2 regions of the Methylobacterium sp. WL12 genome follow, and region 1 is predicted to be linked to the other one. Evidence: predicted binding sites of a transcription regulator. Region 1 holds the regulator's gene; the other holds the start of a gene.
The links. The regulator LexA, encoded in region 1, represses DNA repair genes until DNA is damaged. The targets are predictions, from matches to a motif close to TGTTCNNNNTGTGTTCNG.

Region 1 (7,213 bases):
CTGCGCGGCGCCTACGGTGCCAGCGCGCAGGTGGCGGCGGGGGCGTGGCCGCGCAACGCGTTGATGGGGCGCGAGATCGCCAGCAAGCGCCTCGGCCTCGTCGGCTTCGGTGCCATCGCCCGCGAGACCGCCCGGCGCGCCGCGGCGCTCGACATGGCGGTCTCGGCCTTCGACCCGTACCTGACGCCCGAGGACACCGCGTGGCGCCCGGCCCACGGCTCGGTGGCGCGTGCCGAACTCGACGCGCTGATCGCTTCGAGCGACGTGCTCTCCCTGCACGTGCCGCTCACCGAGGCGACGCGGGGGATGATCGGCTCCGACGCGATCACCCGAATGCCACCGGGCGCGATCCTGATCAACGCCGCCCGCGGGGGCGTGGTGGACGAGCGCGCAGTCGTTGACGCGCTCCGGTCGGGCCATCTCGGCGGGGCGGCGCTGGACGTGTTCGCGGAGGAGCCGCTGGATGCTATGGGCGGGGCACTGTTCGCCGACGTGCCGAACCTGATCCTGACGCCGCACATCGCGGGCGTGACGCAGGAATCGAACGTGCGCGTCTCCGCCGTCACGGCCCGCGCCGTGCGGCGAAGCCTGGAGGGCTGAACCTCGCCGTGCCGCGCTGGCACCGTCGCGTAACGAATTCGTCTGTCCGCGCAGCGCGTCGCGACAAGAACCCTTGCGGAACACTTGACGAACGTTTAACGTGTTCGTGTTTTGTTTCTGCGGCTTCACCTTCGTGCGGCCGCTCTTTCTCGCGAGCTCGCCGATGCTGACCCGTAAACAGCTGGATCTCCTACGATTCATTGATGAGCGGATGCGCGAGGACGGCGTCCCGCCCTCGTTCGACGAGATGAAGGACGCCCTCGACCTCAAGTCGAAATCGGGCATCCATCGGCTGATCACCGCCCTCGAGGAGCGCGGCTTCCTGCGCCGGCTTCCCAACCGCGCCCGGGCGATCGAGGTCCTGCGGATGCCCGAAGGCGCCGGCCGCATGGCGGCGCCCGCCCCGGTGGCGGCGCCCGCCCCGGTGGCGGCGCCCGCGCCACGCCGCTTCACCCCGAGCGTGGTGGAGGGCGGGCGCGCCAAGGCGGTGCCGCCTCGGCCGACGACGCAGATGGTCGATGACAGCGGTCGCTCCGTGTCGATCCCGGTGATGGGCCGGATCGCCGCCGGAACTCCGATCTCGGCGATCCAGAACCAGAGCCACGCGATCACCATGTCGCCGGACTTCCTCGCCGGCGGCGAGCACTACGCACTGGAGGTCCGCGGCGATTCGATGGTCGAGGCCGGCATCCTCGACGGCGACCTCGTGGTGATCCGCAAGCAGGACACCGCCAACACCGGCGACATCATCGTCGCGCTGATCGACGATGAGGAGGCGACGCTGAAGCGCCTGCGGCGGCGCGGCTCGTCGATCGCACTGGAAGCGGCCAACCCCGCCTACGAAACCCGCGTGCTCGGGCCGGATCGCGTCCAGATCCAGGGGCGGTTGGTCAGCCTCGTCCGCCGTTACTGAAGCGTCTCCGCCGGCATCTCGGCGTCGGGGCCGTCCGCGGCCGGGTCGTCGGGCGCCGGTTCGGTCCGCGGATTCGGCGGCGCCATGCCCTGGAAAGGTACGTACTTCGGCTTGATCTCGCCGGGTAAAGGCGATTCTGGCACCGGCTGGTCGGCTGGCTTGGCCGGCACGCGGGCTTGGGCCGGTCGCCACGGCAGCGTCCGCCCCGGCTCGCGGGTCCGACTCACCGTGAAGCCGTCCGGCTGCAGGCGGATCGCCACCGCGCCGTGGGCGGCGAGGTAGGCGCGATCGATGACGAGGGCTGCGGCGCAGCCGGGCGGCGCGGAGAGCGGCGTGATCAACACCGCGGCGTTGGCGCAATCCTGGGCGAAGCCGCGGCGGTCCTTCAGGAGCGCCACCGCGCGGCCATCGGCGAGCCGTAGGACGCAACCGATCCGGTCACACGTAGCGCCCCCGGTCGCCTGCGCGCCGGTCCGGCCGTCGCCGTCGGCCTTCAGCCATTGCTCCAGCACGAAGTTCGACGGCTTGCCGAGGGCGACGAGGCTGCCGTCGATCCGGCGCACCGCGGCACCGCTGCCCTGGCGATCGACGTAGATTTCGAAGCGTGCCGGCGCCGTCGCGAGGCCGAGCCCCAGCAGCGCCGGCGGCAGGGCGAGCCAGCGCAGGCGCGAGACCGGCAGCGTCGCGAGCAGAAGCGCCGCGGCAAGGCACCCGAGCGCCCCGGTGCCGAAGGCCGGCACCACCACGTTGGCGCGCCCGAGCCCTTCGATCCATTCGGAGATCGTCAGCATCCCCCGCACTGCCAGGCCCATCAGCCACCAGACCGGCTGATCGAGGGCGAACGGGTAGGCGACGATGCCGAGCACCGCCGCCGGCATCACCGCGAGCGAGACCAGCGGCAGCGTGAGCGCGTTACCGATCAGCCCGAAAGGCTGCACCGTCTGGAAGTGGTAGGTCGCGAAGGGTGCGGTGGCGACCTGGGCCACCAGCGTCGTGCCGAGCGTGCCGACGACCGTCGTCAGCCCCAGGGCGATCAGCCGGCCGATCCGCCCGGCGCCATCGCGGCGGAACAGGCGCCCGTCGATCAGCCGGGCGCAGGCGATGAGGCCGGCCACCGCCCCAAACGACATCTGGAAGCTCGGGCCGAGCAGCCCCTCCGGCTCGTGCGCCAGCGCGATGAGCGCGGCGAGGGCGAGGTTGCGCATGCTCAACGCCGGGCGGTCGACCAGGATCGCGCCGAGCATGATCAGGGTCATGACGAGGGAGCGCTCGGCGGCGATGTCCCAACCGGAGAAGACGCAGTAGGCGGTGACGCCGACCATCGCCAGCGCCGCGGCGATCTTCTTGATCGGCCAGGCCAGCGCGAGGAACGGCACCAGCGCGAGCCCGGCCCGCACGAGCCAGAACACGACGCCGGCGGCCAGCACCATGTGGAGTACAGAGATAGAAACGACGTGATAAATTCCGGCCGCCCGCAAGGTGTCGTTGGTCGCCGGCGCGATCAGCCCGCGCTTGCCGGTCACGAGGGCGGCCGCGACCGCGCCGGCCTGGCCGCGGTTGGCGTCGGTGATCCGGCGGGTGAGCGCGTTTCGGGCGTCGTCCACCGCAGCCGCAAGGCGGAGCGACCACGGCACCGGCTCCGGCGGCGGCTTCACCGCGATCTTTCTCAACAAGGAGCCGACCGCGCCGATGCCGCGGAAGTAGGCGTCGCGGGCGAAGTCGTAGCCGCCCGGCCGCGCCGCCTCCGGGGGCGGTAGCAGGCGAGCGGTGGCGGCGATGAAGTCGCCCGGCCGCAAGGGCGGCGCCTTCTTGAACGAGACGCGCACGCGGACCGGGCGCTCGGCCGCCGACATCGTGCCGAGGCTCGCGACCCGGACCACGAGGCGGGCGCCCTCCTCCCGCTCCTCCAGCGACTCGATCAGCCCTTCGAGCGGGGCGATCATCGTGCGGGTCAGCACGGGCGCGGCCACCCGCGACACCCGCAGGGCGCTCGCCGAGAACCCGAGGAGCGCTGCGGCAAGCCCGAGCGCAATCGCCAAAGCCACCGGCCGACCACCGAGGAACGGCAGGGTCGCGGCGCAGGCCGCCGCCGCAGCGAGGGGGGCCCAGAGCGCGGGCATCCCGTCGGTGGCGGTGAAGAACACAAGGATGCCGGCGCCGAAGGCGACCGCGAGCCAGGGGAACAGCCGGCGCTGCTCGGCCTCGATCACAAGGCCGCCGACGACCCAGCCGCGCAAAGCCGGCCCGAGCACGGCGGGCGCGATGAAGCGCCCGAGAGCCGGTCCAGCGACGGCCCGTCCCGTCGATCGTACGATGTCCCGCGCCATGATCGGCACACCGGCCGGCGCGAGGCCGCTGCGCCGGAGCGGATTGTTAACGCATCCGCACGGGCGTGCTAGAGCGGTCGGAACTGGGTTCCGGTGCGGGTCCTCAGCTTTGCGTGCGTCTTCGCGGACGCCGAACCGCCTTTCCCTTCGCCGCGGAGCGATCTAGACGCGCGCAACCGGATCGGTCGATCCGCGCCGCGACCAGGGTGCTCCTCGCCCCTTCACCAAAAGATCCATCGTCCGATGTCGTCAGCCGTCGTCACGCGCTTCGCGCCCTCGCCCACGGGCTACCTCCATATTGGCGGTGCCCGCACGGCGCTGTTCAATTGGCTCTACGCCCGCCGGATGGGCGGCCGGATGCTGCTGCGAATCGAGGACACCGACCGCGAGCGATCGACGCAAGGGGCGATCGACGCCATCCTCGACGGGATGCGCTGGCTGGGGCTCGACTGGGACGGCGACGTGGTGTTCCAGTACGCCCGCGCCGAGCGCCACCGCGAGGTCGCCGAGAGTCTGCTGGCCTCAGGCAACGCCTATCGCTGCTACGCGACGCAGGACGAGCTGACGCAGATGCGTGAGCAGGCGCGGGCCGCCGGCAAGCCGCTGCGCTACGACGGGCGCTGGCGCGACCGCGACCCGTCCGACGCGCCGGCGGGGGTAAAGCCGGTGATCCGGCTGCGCGCCCCGAGCGAGGGCGAGACGGTGGTGGACGACGCGGTGCAGGGCCGCGTCACCTGGGCCAACCGCGACCTCGACGACCTCGTGCTGCTGCGCTCGGACGGCAACCCGACCTATATGCTCGCCGTCGTCGTCGACGACCACGACATGGGCGTGACCCAGGTGATCCGCGGCGACGACCACCTCACCAACGCGGCCCGCCAGAGCCAGATCTTTGCAGCGCTGGGCTGGGAGGTGCCGCGGATGGCGCACATCCCGCTGATCCACGGGGCCGACGGGGCCAAGCTGTCCAAGCGCCACGGCGCGCTCGGCGTCGACGCCTACCGCGACCTCGGCTACCTGTCGGCGGCGCTGCGCAACTACCTCGTCCGCCTCGGCTGGAGCCACGGCGACAAGGAGGTGTTCTCCACTGAGGAGATGGTGGCGGCCTTCGACCTCAAGGCGATCGGCCGCTCGCCGGCGCGGTTCGACTTCGCCAAGCTCGAGAACCTCAACGGCCTCTACATCCGCGGCGCAGCGGATGGGGACCTGGTCGACGCGATCGAGCGCATCCTGCCGAACGTCGGCCCGGAGCGCGGCCTCGTCGCCCCCCTCGCGCCTGACCTGCGCGAAAAGCTCGTCGCGGCGATGCCGGGGCTGAAGGAGCGGGCCAAGACCCTGATCGAGCTGCTCGACAGCGCCTACTACCTCACCGCCGCGCGTCCGCTGGTACCGGACGAGAAGGCTGCCGCCCTCCTCACCGACGAGGCCCGCGCACGCCTCGCCGCGATCCTGCCGGTGCTCGAGGCCCTGCCCGAGTGGAGCGCCGCCGCGACGGAAGCCGCGGTGCGGCTCTTCGCCGAGACCGAGGGGCTGAAGCTCGGGCAGGTGGCGCAGCCGCTGCGGGCGGCGCTCACCGGCCGCACCACCTCGCCGCCGCTGTTCGACGTGATGGCGGTCCTCGGCCGCGAGGAAAGCCTCGCCCGCCTCGCCGACCGGATCACGAAAAGCTGAGGCTTTCGCCGCAGCGCACGCGCGGCCCGGTTTTCGCTTGGCGTCGGGGCGTGGTTGTCATCCGCGCCGTTGCTGGCGCCCGGCCGATCCGCTAACCGGTGGGCCTGTGAGCACCTGCAGCAAAATGCAGGTGACTTCGGGTCCAGGGCGGCGCGGAGCCGAGCCTTGGGCCGGCACCGATTCGTTGCCAGGAAAGGGTCCACGTTCCATGAGCGCAGCCAGCACCATCACCGTGGACGGCAAAGAGGTCTCTCTGCCGGTCAAGAGCGGTACGATCGGCCCCGACGTCGTCGACATCGGCAAGCTCTACGCGCAGACCGGCGCCTTCACCTTCGACCCCGGCTTCACCTCGACCGCCTCGTGCGAATCGAAGATCACCTACATCGACGGCGACGAGGGCGTGCTGCTCTATCGCGGCTACCCGATCGAGCAGCTCGCCGAGCAGGGCGACTTCCTCGAGACCTGCTACCTGATGCTGTTCGGCGAGCTGCCGACGCCGGGTCAGAAGGCCGACTTCGACTACCGCGTCACGCGCCACACCATGGTGCACGACCAGATGAACCGGTTCTTCACCGGCTTCCGCCGCGACGCGCACCCGATGGCGGTGATGGTCGCCTCCGTCGGCGCGCTCTCGGCCTTCTACCACGACTCGACCGACATCACGGACGAGAGCCAGCGCATGATCGCGTCGATGCGCATGATCGCCAAGATGCCGACGCTAGCGGCGATGGCCTACAAATACTCGATCGGCCAGCCGTTCGTGTATCCGAAGAACGATCTCGACTACACCTCGAATTTCCTGCGGATGTGCTACGCCGTCCCGTGCGAGGACTACCAGGTTAACCCGATCTTTTCGAAGGCCCTGGACAAGATCTTCATCCTGCACGCCGACCACGAGCAGAACGCCTCGACCTCGACGGTGCGGCTCGCGGGCTCGTCGGGCGCGAACCCGTTCGCCTGCATCGCGGCCGGCGTCGCCTGCCTGTGGGGGCCGGCGCATGGCGGCGCCAACGAGGCGGCCTTGAAGATGCTGATGGAGATCGGCACGCCGGACCGCGTCGATCAGTACGTCGCCAAGGCCAAGGACAAGAACGACCCGTTCCGCCTGATGGGCTTCGGCCACCGGGTGTACAAGAACTACGACCCGCGCGCGCGGATCATGCAGAAGACCACCCACGAGGTGCTGAAGGAACTCGGCAAGAACGACGATCCGCTGCTCGAGGTCGCGATGAAGCTCGAGGAGATCGCCCTCAAGGACGAGTACTTCATCGAGAAGAAGCTCTACCCGAACATCGACTTCTACTCGGGCATCACCCTGAAGGCGATGGGCTTCCCGACCGACATGTTCACGGTGCTGTTCGCGGTGGCGCGCACCGTCGGCTGGATCGCGCAATGGGCCGAGATGATCGAGGATCCCTCGCAGAAGATCGGCCGCCCGCGCCAGCTCTACGTCGGCCCGACCAAGCGCGACTACGTCGGCATCAACGAGCGCGGCTGACGGCTGGTCTACCCTCCCCCCTCTGCGGGGGAGGGATGAGACGCTCAGCCCTTGATCGCAGCCAGAACCACCCGCGCCGCGCTGCGGCTCGGCGCCTCGTCGTCGGGGAGCCGCATCAGGCCGTCGATGCGCTTCAGGGCCGCCACCTGGCGGTCGCGCGCGGTGCCGCCGGTGACGAGGGGGGCGAGCGCCGCGGCGAGGCGG
Region 2 (7,213 bases), on a different contig from region 1:
AGGCCCGCGATCGTAGCGAGTGCGACGCCGCTCCGGCCGGACCGTTCGGGTTTCAGGGACATGGCGGTCTCCGTCGGGATCGGGTGATGCGGGGCGGTGATCGCGCGCCCATCCGGTCTTTTCGCCGGCGACGGGCGCGCGGTTACGCGGTTCCGCCGAGGGCGAACAACGGCGAAAATCGCCGGCCTCATGGCGGCCGCGCGCCGCGTAACCGGTGGCGAAACCCGGTCGAAGGGGCTGCATCGGGACGACGGTGTCCCGTCCTCAAGGATGTCCGATCATGCGCCACCGCCTCGCCGCCACCGCCTCCCTGCTGCTCGCCGCCTTCGCTCTGTCGGCACCGGTCCACGCCGCCGAATCGATGTCGAAGGACGCGATGATGAAGAAGGACTCCATGGCCAAGGATTCGATGCATAAGGATTCGATGGCCAAGGAGTCCGGGCACAAGGACTCCATGCATAAGGACGCGAAGAGCAAGGACGCGATGAAGGCCGACCCGATGAAGAAGTAGGGTCCTGCGCCCGCGGCCGGCGCCGGCCGGCCGCGGATCGAGCGGCAGCGCGGGCGCCGTCCGCCTCCGATCGGAACAAATCGCCGTGGGTCCTCCGGATTCGCCGGGTCCGGCCCCTTGAACGGGCATGCGGATGCGGGCAGCGTCTGCGCGATCTTCGATCCGAGGGCACCCCGCGTGAGCCAAGCCGTCCCCCTCGCGGAGAAAGACGGCCTTCCGGTCGCCCCCGTCGCGCGAAAGCCCGGGGCCGTGCGGCACGCGGCCGGCCCGGCGCTGACGTTGGGGGCCCTCGGCGTCGTCTACGGCGACATCGGCACCAGCCCGCTTTACGCCTTCAAGGAGGCGGTGAAGGCCGGCATCTCCGGCGGGGCGCCCGTCGCGGCGGCGGCCACCGGCGCGGTCTCGCTGATCCTGTGGTCGCTGATCCTGATCGTCTCGCTGAAATACGCGGTGCTGATCCTGCGCGCCGACAACCGCGGCGAGGGCGGCATCGTCGCGATGTTGGCGCTGCTCGGCGCCCGCCACGCCAAGGCCGGCACCTGGCAGGCGCTGCTGCTCGTCGTCGGGCTGATCGGCGCGGCCTTGCTCTACGGCGACGGCGCGATCACCCCGGCGATCTCGGTGCTGTCGGCGATCGAGGGGCTGAAGGTCGACGCGCCGGTGCTGACGCCCTTCGTCTTGCCGCTGACGATCCTGATCCTGATCGGCCTGTTCCTGGTGCAGCGGAAGGGCGTGACGGTGATCGGCCGGGTGTTCGGCCCGGTGATGCTGGTGTGGTTCACGGTGCTGGTGCTGCTGGCGGTCCCCGCGATCTGGCAGGCGCCGCAGATCCTGGCGGCGGCCAACCCCTGGCGGGCGGTGGACTTCCTGTTCCATGCCGGCTGGCACGTGTCGTTCCTGATGCTCGGCGCGGCCTTCCTCGCGGTCACCGGCGGGGAGGCGATGTATGCCGACCTCGGGCATTTCGGCGCCCCGGCGATCCGCACCGCCTGGTTCGGCCTCGTGCTCCCGGCGCTGCTGATCCACTATTGCGGGCAGGGCGCGCTGCTCATCGCCGAGCCGGACGCCATCGAGAACCCGTTCTACCGGCTCGCGCCGGACTGGGCGCACTATCCCCTCGTGGCGCTGGCCACCATGGCCACGGTCATCGCCTCGCAGGCGGTGATCTCCGGCGTGTATTCGCTGACGCAGCAGGCGATCCAGCTCGGCTTCATGCCGACGATGCGGGTGGTCCACACCGACCGGGACGAGCGGGGGCAGATCTACGTGCCGGCGGTGAACTGGCTGCTCGCCCTCGCCACCCTCGTGGCCGTCGTCGTGTTCGGCTCCTCCGATGCGCTGGCCGGCGCCTACGGCATCGCCGTCTCGGCGCTGATGGGCATCACCACGCTGCTCGCCGCGCTGATCGCCCTGCGCTGGGGCTACAGCCTGGCCGCGGTGCTCGCGGTCAACGGCTTCTTCCTGGCCATCGACCTCGTGTTCCTGGCGGCCAACAGCACGAAGCTGCTCGAGGGCGGCTGGTTCCCGCTGGTTCTCGCCTTCACGGTGGCCTTCCTGATGCTGACCTGGATGAAGGGCAACCGGGTGCTGGAGGCGGTGCGCGAGCCCCTGCGCCAGAAGGAGTCCGCGTTCCTCGCCCGCCTCGCCTCGCATCCTCCGGTGACGCTGCCCGGCACCGCCGCCTTCCTGTCGGCGGCGAGCGAGGGCATCCCGATGGCGCTCGGGCGCCTGGTCGAGCGCAGCCGCTGCCTGCACGAGCGCATCCTGCTGATCACCGTGATCTACGAGGAGGAGCCGATCGTGCCGGCCACGCAGCGTGCGCAGGTGACGCTCGTGGCCTCGGGCATCCGCAAGGCGATCTCGCAATACACCCCCGGCATGGAGCGCGTGGTGCTGCATTACGGCTTCATGCAGACGGCCTCGATCCCGGAAGGGCTGCAATGCGCGGTGGCCAGCGGCCTGCTGCCGGCGGAGTTCATCGAGGACATCACCTACTTCGTCGGCCACGAGGCGATCATCCCCTCGCCCACCAACCCCGGCATGTACAGCTGGCGCGAGGGCCTCTACGCCTTCATGAAGCGCAACGCCGAGCGAACCGGCGCGCATTTCGGGCTGCCGACGCGACAGGTGGTCGAGGTGGGGACCGAGATCGAGATCTAGACGGCTCGTCGTCCGTCCCTCCCCCGCGGAGGGGGAGGGCGCGCATCCGTCTCAATCCACCGCGAGCCGATAGCCCACGCCGCGCACGGTCTGCAGGAAGGTCGGGTTGGCCGGGTCGACCTCGGTCTTGCGGCGCAGGCGGTTGATCTGCACGTCGATGGTGCGCTCGGCGGCCAGCCCCCCGGCGCCGGCCAGCGCCTCGCGCTCGACGTTGGCGCCGTGCGCGCCGGCCAGGATCGTCAGGATCTCGCGCTCGCGCTCGGTGATGCGGATCATCTCGTCCTCGCGCCTCAGCTCGCCGCGCTCGATCCGGTAGGAGAACGGCCCGAACGTCACCACGTCGCCGGTGCCGGTGTCGCGGCGGGGGCCGGACGCCCGGTTGATGATGTTGGTGAGCCGGAGCGTCAGCTCCCGCGGCTCGAACGGTTTCGGCAGGTAGTCGTCGGCGCCGATCTCCAGCCCCATCACCCGGTCGTTCGGGTTGGAGCGGGCGGTGAGCATCAGGATCGGAACGCGCGAGGTCTCGCGCACGCTGCGGGCGTAGGCGAAGCCGTCCTCGCCCGGCATCATCACGTCGAGCACCATCGCGTCGAAGACCAGGCTCTGGGCCTTGGCCCGCGCCTCCGCGGCGCTGGCGGCGGCGGTGACCCGGAACCCCTGCTCGGCGAGGTAGCGGGCGAGCAGCTCGCGCAGGCGCCGGTCGTCGTCGACCACGAGGACGTGCGGCGCGCCGTCGGAGAGCTCGGTGCGGGCGTGGGCGGCCATCAGGCGGCCCCGCCGCCGCGACGCGCCATCAGGCGGCGGACGACCGCGCGCTCGTCGGGTTCGATCATCGCCATCAGGAAGCTCTCGGGGGCGGCGGCGTCCTCGGGCGAGGCCAGCGCCCGCGCCAGGCGCCGCGCCTGCACGCGGGTGAGGTCGGCGGCCAGGCGCTGGCCGCTCTCGGTGCAGGTGAGCAGACGCTGGCGCCGGTCGCTCGTGCCCGGGCGCTGGGCGACGTAGCCCTGGCCGATCAGGTCCTTCAGCACCCGGTTCAGGCTCTGCTTGGTGATGCGCAGGATGTCGAGCAGCTCGGCGATGGTCAGGCCGGGATAGCGGTCGACGAAGTGCAGCACCCGGTGGTGCGCCCGGCCGAAGCCGTACTCGGCCAGGATCCGGTCCGGGTCTCCGACGAAGTCGCGATAGGCGAAGAACAGCAGCTCGATCAGGTCGTCGCTGCTGCAGGCGGCCGGCGCAGCGGCGGCGTCGTGCTCGCGGGCGGCCGGCGCGCCGGATTCGTCGCGTTCGCGGAGGGCGGGGGATGTCACGTGCGGCCCGTGTCCCGTTGCGGCGCGAAGGGCAGGAAGGACGGTCGGCGTCGGAGGGGGCGACGCCGAAGCGATATACGTCAGTGTCGTTGACATATTCCAGGCCGGTTGATACCCGTCAACCCCGCTCGAGCCGCCGTGGTGCGGCCCGCCGACATCGTCCCCGCCGAAGTGCCCGTGCCTACGGGCCGCGACGATTTCCAGGAAGACCCCCCATGTCCGTGATCCCGTTCGACGAGCGCGAGGGCACCATCTGGTTCGACGGCGCCATGGTGCCGTGGCGGGACGCCAAGATCCACGTGCTGAGCCACGGCCTGCATTACGGCTCGTCGGTGTTCGAGGGCGAGCGCGCCTACGGCGGCGTGATCTTCAAGAGCCTCGCCCACGCCGAGCGCCTGCGCCGCTCCGCCGAGCTGCTCGACTTCGCCGTGCCCTATTCCGCCGCCGAGATCGTCGCGGCCAAGGAGGCTGTGCTGAAGGTCAGCGGCCTCCAGGACGCCTACCTCCGCCCGGTCGCGTGGCGCGGCTCGGAGATGATGGGCGTCTCGGCGCAGGGCAACACCATCCACTTGGCGATCGCCGCTTGGGAATGGCCGAGCTACTTCGACGCCGCCACCAAGATGAAGGGCATCCGCCTCGACATCGCTGACTACCGCCGGCCCGATCCCCGCACCGCCCCCTGCGCCTCGAAGGCGGCGGGCCTGTACATGATCTGCACGATCTCCAAGCACCGGGCCGAGAACAAGGGCTACGCCGACGCGCTGATGCTCGACTTCGAGGACAATGTCGCCGAGTGCACCGGCGCCAACGTGTTCTTCATCCGCGACGGGGCGATCCACACCCCCACCGCCGACCGCTTCCTCAACGGCATCACCCGTCAGACGGTGATGGATCTGGCCCGCCGCCGCGGCATCGCGGTGACCGAGCGCCGCATCCGTCCCGAGGAGATGGCCGATTTTTCGGAGTGCTTCATCACCGGCTCGGCCGCGGAGGTCACGCCGGTGTCCGAGATCGGTCCCTACCGCTTCGTGCCCGGCGCCATCACCCAGACGCTGATGGACGATTACCTCGCCGAGGTGCAGCCTCAAGCTCGAGCAGCTTGAGCGGGGAAGAAGCTCGAGCGGCCCGAGGGGAAGAAACGCGCGAGCGGCTTGAGTGGGAAGGCACGGCGGTCCGATGGGGCCGCCGTTTTCGTCTCGTCCCACCCGCGCTTCATCCCTCGTGCCGGTGAGGCGCGGGTCCCCTCTCCCATTCGGGAGAGGGGACCCGCGCCAGCGCCTCACCGATCCGTCCGGGGCCATTTGTGGAAGACGTGTGAACACGACAGCTCGCACGGCGTTCGGGTTGCTTCGTGAGGCGACCGCGATGATGCGCGGCATGGGTCCCGGCCGATCAAATGCGCCCGCTCGACACGCCTTCGCGCGGAAAGCTGCGGGCCGGACATCCTATCCCCAGGCGGTTCCCGCCAGCGAGGAACCGTGGCGGTCCGGGCTGCGTTCTAACGGAACATTCCAAGAACGCATGAGTGCCCGATGACCAAGGCCGCCGCCAAGTCCAATGCGAAGTCCAGCCCCAAGGCTGACACCCGGTCCGCCTCGAACGAGAACCCCAAGACCGACCCGAAAGACGTGTCGAACCAGATCAAGGATCCCGATCAGTGGACCACCGGCGGCGAGCCGATGACCGGCGCGCAGGCCTCCTACCTCAAGACCCTGTCCGAGGAGACCAAGGAGCCCGAGGCGTTCGATCCCGACCTCGACAAGGCCGAGGCCTCCAAGCGCATCGACGCCCTGCGCAAGGAAGCCGGCCACGGCTGAGCGGGCAGGGACGCCTGACGACGCGGTGCGGCGCTTGGCGGATATCCAAGAGCATCCCCTCACCCCAACCCTCTCCCGCACGGGAGAGGGAGCCTCGTGGTGCTTCGCGCGACGCGTCCGGTGATGGGGGGAGCCGACCTGGAGGAACATGACGGGCTGGTGAGAGAGCGGAACCCGCAGGGCGTTCGGGGACGCTCCGCGCTCGGCGGAAATCGCCGTTTATTCCTAAAATCTTATCTCGCTCAGGCCGGTTGCCGGCGATGGGTTTAAAACATCGGCAAGGTGGCGTGGGTTAGGATCGTTTCAGGCCGGTTCGGCGAAGGAAAGCGATCATCGATGTCGGGGCCGGTCGTCGAAATGCCGGAGAGGGCCGAGGCCGCCTCTCCGATACGCCGCTTCGCCGCCGACGTGCGCGGTGCGACGAGCATCGAGTACGCCCTGATCGCCGGATTCGTCTTCCTCGCCATGATCGGCAGCCTACGCCTCTACGCGTCCAAGGTCGGCCAAGTCTACGCGACCATCGGCAACGCCGTCAGCCAGAACTGAGACAGCCTCAACGCGCGCCTGGCCGCCCCTTGCGCGGCCTGTGCGAGGCGTCCGGGGATTCGGGCGCGTGCGGGGCCTTGGGGTCGGCGCCGGCTTTCGTTGCGCCCGCCCTGGCCGGATCGGCCTCGGTCCAGAACGCCTCGAACAGCCCCTGCATCGCCCGCACGTTCTGCTCCTGGACCTCGGCGCCGGTCTTCAGCATCTGCTCGAACATGCCGGGCGTCGCGTCGGCCTCCGGCTTCGGCGCGGCCCGGGCAGCCTGCGGCTTTGCCGGCTGAGGTCTGGCCGGCTGCGGTTTGGTCGCCTCCTGGGCGGGCACGAAGGCCTTCATCATCTCGGCCCAGCCCGGTGCGACCGCGAAGGGCGAGGGCGCCGGGGCGGGCGCCGCCTTGGCCTCCGGAGCCTGCTGGTTCAGCAGCATGTGGACGATGCTCGCCACCACCGCGCCGGCCATCATCGGCAGCATCTGGCGCAGCACCTGCGAGCCGACGCCGCTCGCCGACGAGGCCTGCTGCAGGATCGCCTGGGTCAGGGCGGGCGAGCCGAACATCTGCCCGAGCATGCTTTCGGCCGGGCTCGCGGCGGGCCGTGCACCGCCCATCCCGAACATCTGCGACAGGCCGGTCGGGTCGGGCATGGCGCTGCGCTGCAGCCCCAGCGCGAAGGCCGGCATCAGGGCCTCCATGGCCCTGCGCGTCTGCTCGGGGGTGAGGCCGAACTGCTGCGCGACATTCTGCATCCCGGCGCCGTTTTGGGCCTGAAGCATGTCGAGCGGGTTGAACATCGCGCACGGCCTTGGTCTGTTCGTCACGCGACATCCCACTTCGGGCCGCGCGGACGAAGTCTAGACCCTTATCGACGCCGCTGACCAG

Region 2: a site for LexA is predicted at 5,481-5,498, ahead of FV226_RS15080 (DUF3072 domain-containing protein). Genes of this name have one in related genera too.

Annotation. Positions count from the first base shown of each region.
Region 1 covers NZ_VRUW01000016.1:65,527-72,739, reverse strand. The annotation lists gene FV226_RS09200 (hydroxyacid dehydrogenase) at 1-600, shown strand, start outside; gene lexA (transcriptional repressor LexA) at 764-1,513, shown strand; gene FV226_RS09190 (ComEC/Rec2 family competence protein) at 1,507-3,840, opposite strand; gene gltX (glutamate--tRNA ligase) at 4,084-5,511, shown strand; gene gltA (citrate synthase) at 5,720-7,009, shown strand; gene lpxB (lipid-A-disaccharide synthase) at 7,054-7,213, opposite strand, start outside.
Region 2 covers NZ_VRUW01000037.1:24,657-31,869, reverse strand. The annotation lists gene msrA (peptide-methionine (S)-S-oxide reductase MsrA) at 1-62, opposite strand, end outside; gene FV226_RS15105 (pentapeptide MXKDX repeat protein) at 281-511, shown strand; gene FV226_RS15100 (KUP/HAK/KT family potassium transporter) at 761-2,671, shown strand; gene FV226_RS15095 (response regulator) at 2,723-3,436, opposite strand; gene FV226_RS15090 (MarR family transcriptional regulator) at 3,436-3,879, opposite strand; gene FV226_RS15085 (branched-chain amino acid aminotransferase) at 4,194-5,081, shown strand; gene FV226_RS15080 (DUF3072 domain-containing protein) at 5,511-5,795, shown strand; gene FV226_RS15075 (Flp family type IVb pilin) at 6,132-6,341, shown strand; gene FV226_RS15070 (DUF937 domain-containing protein) at 6,349-7,125, opposite strand.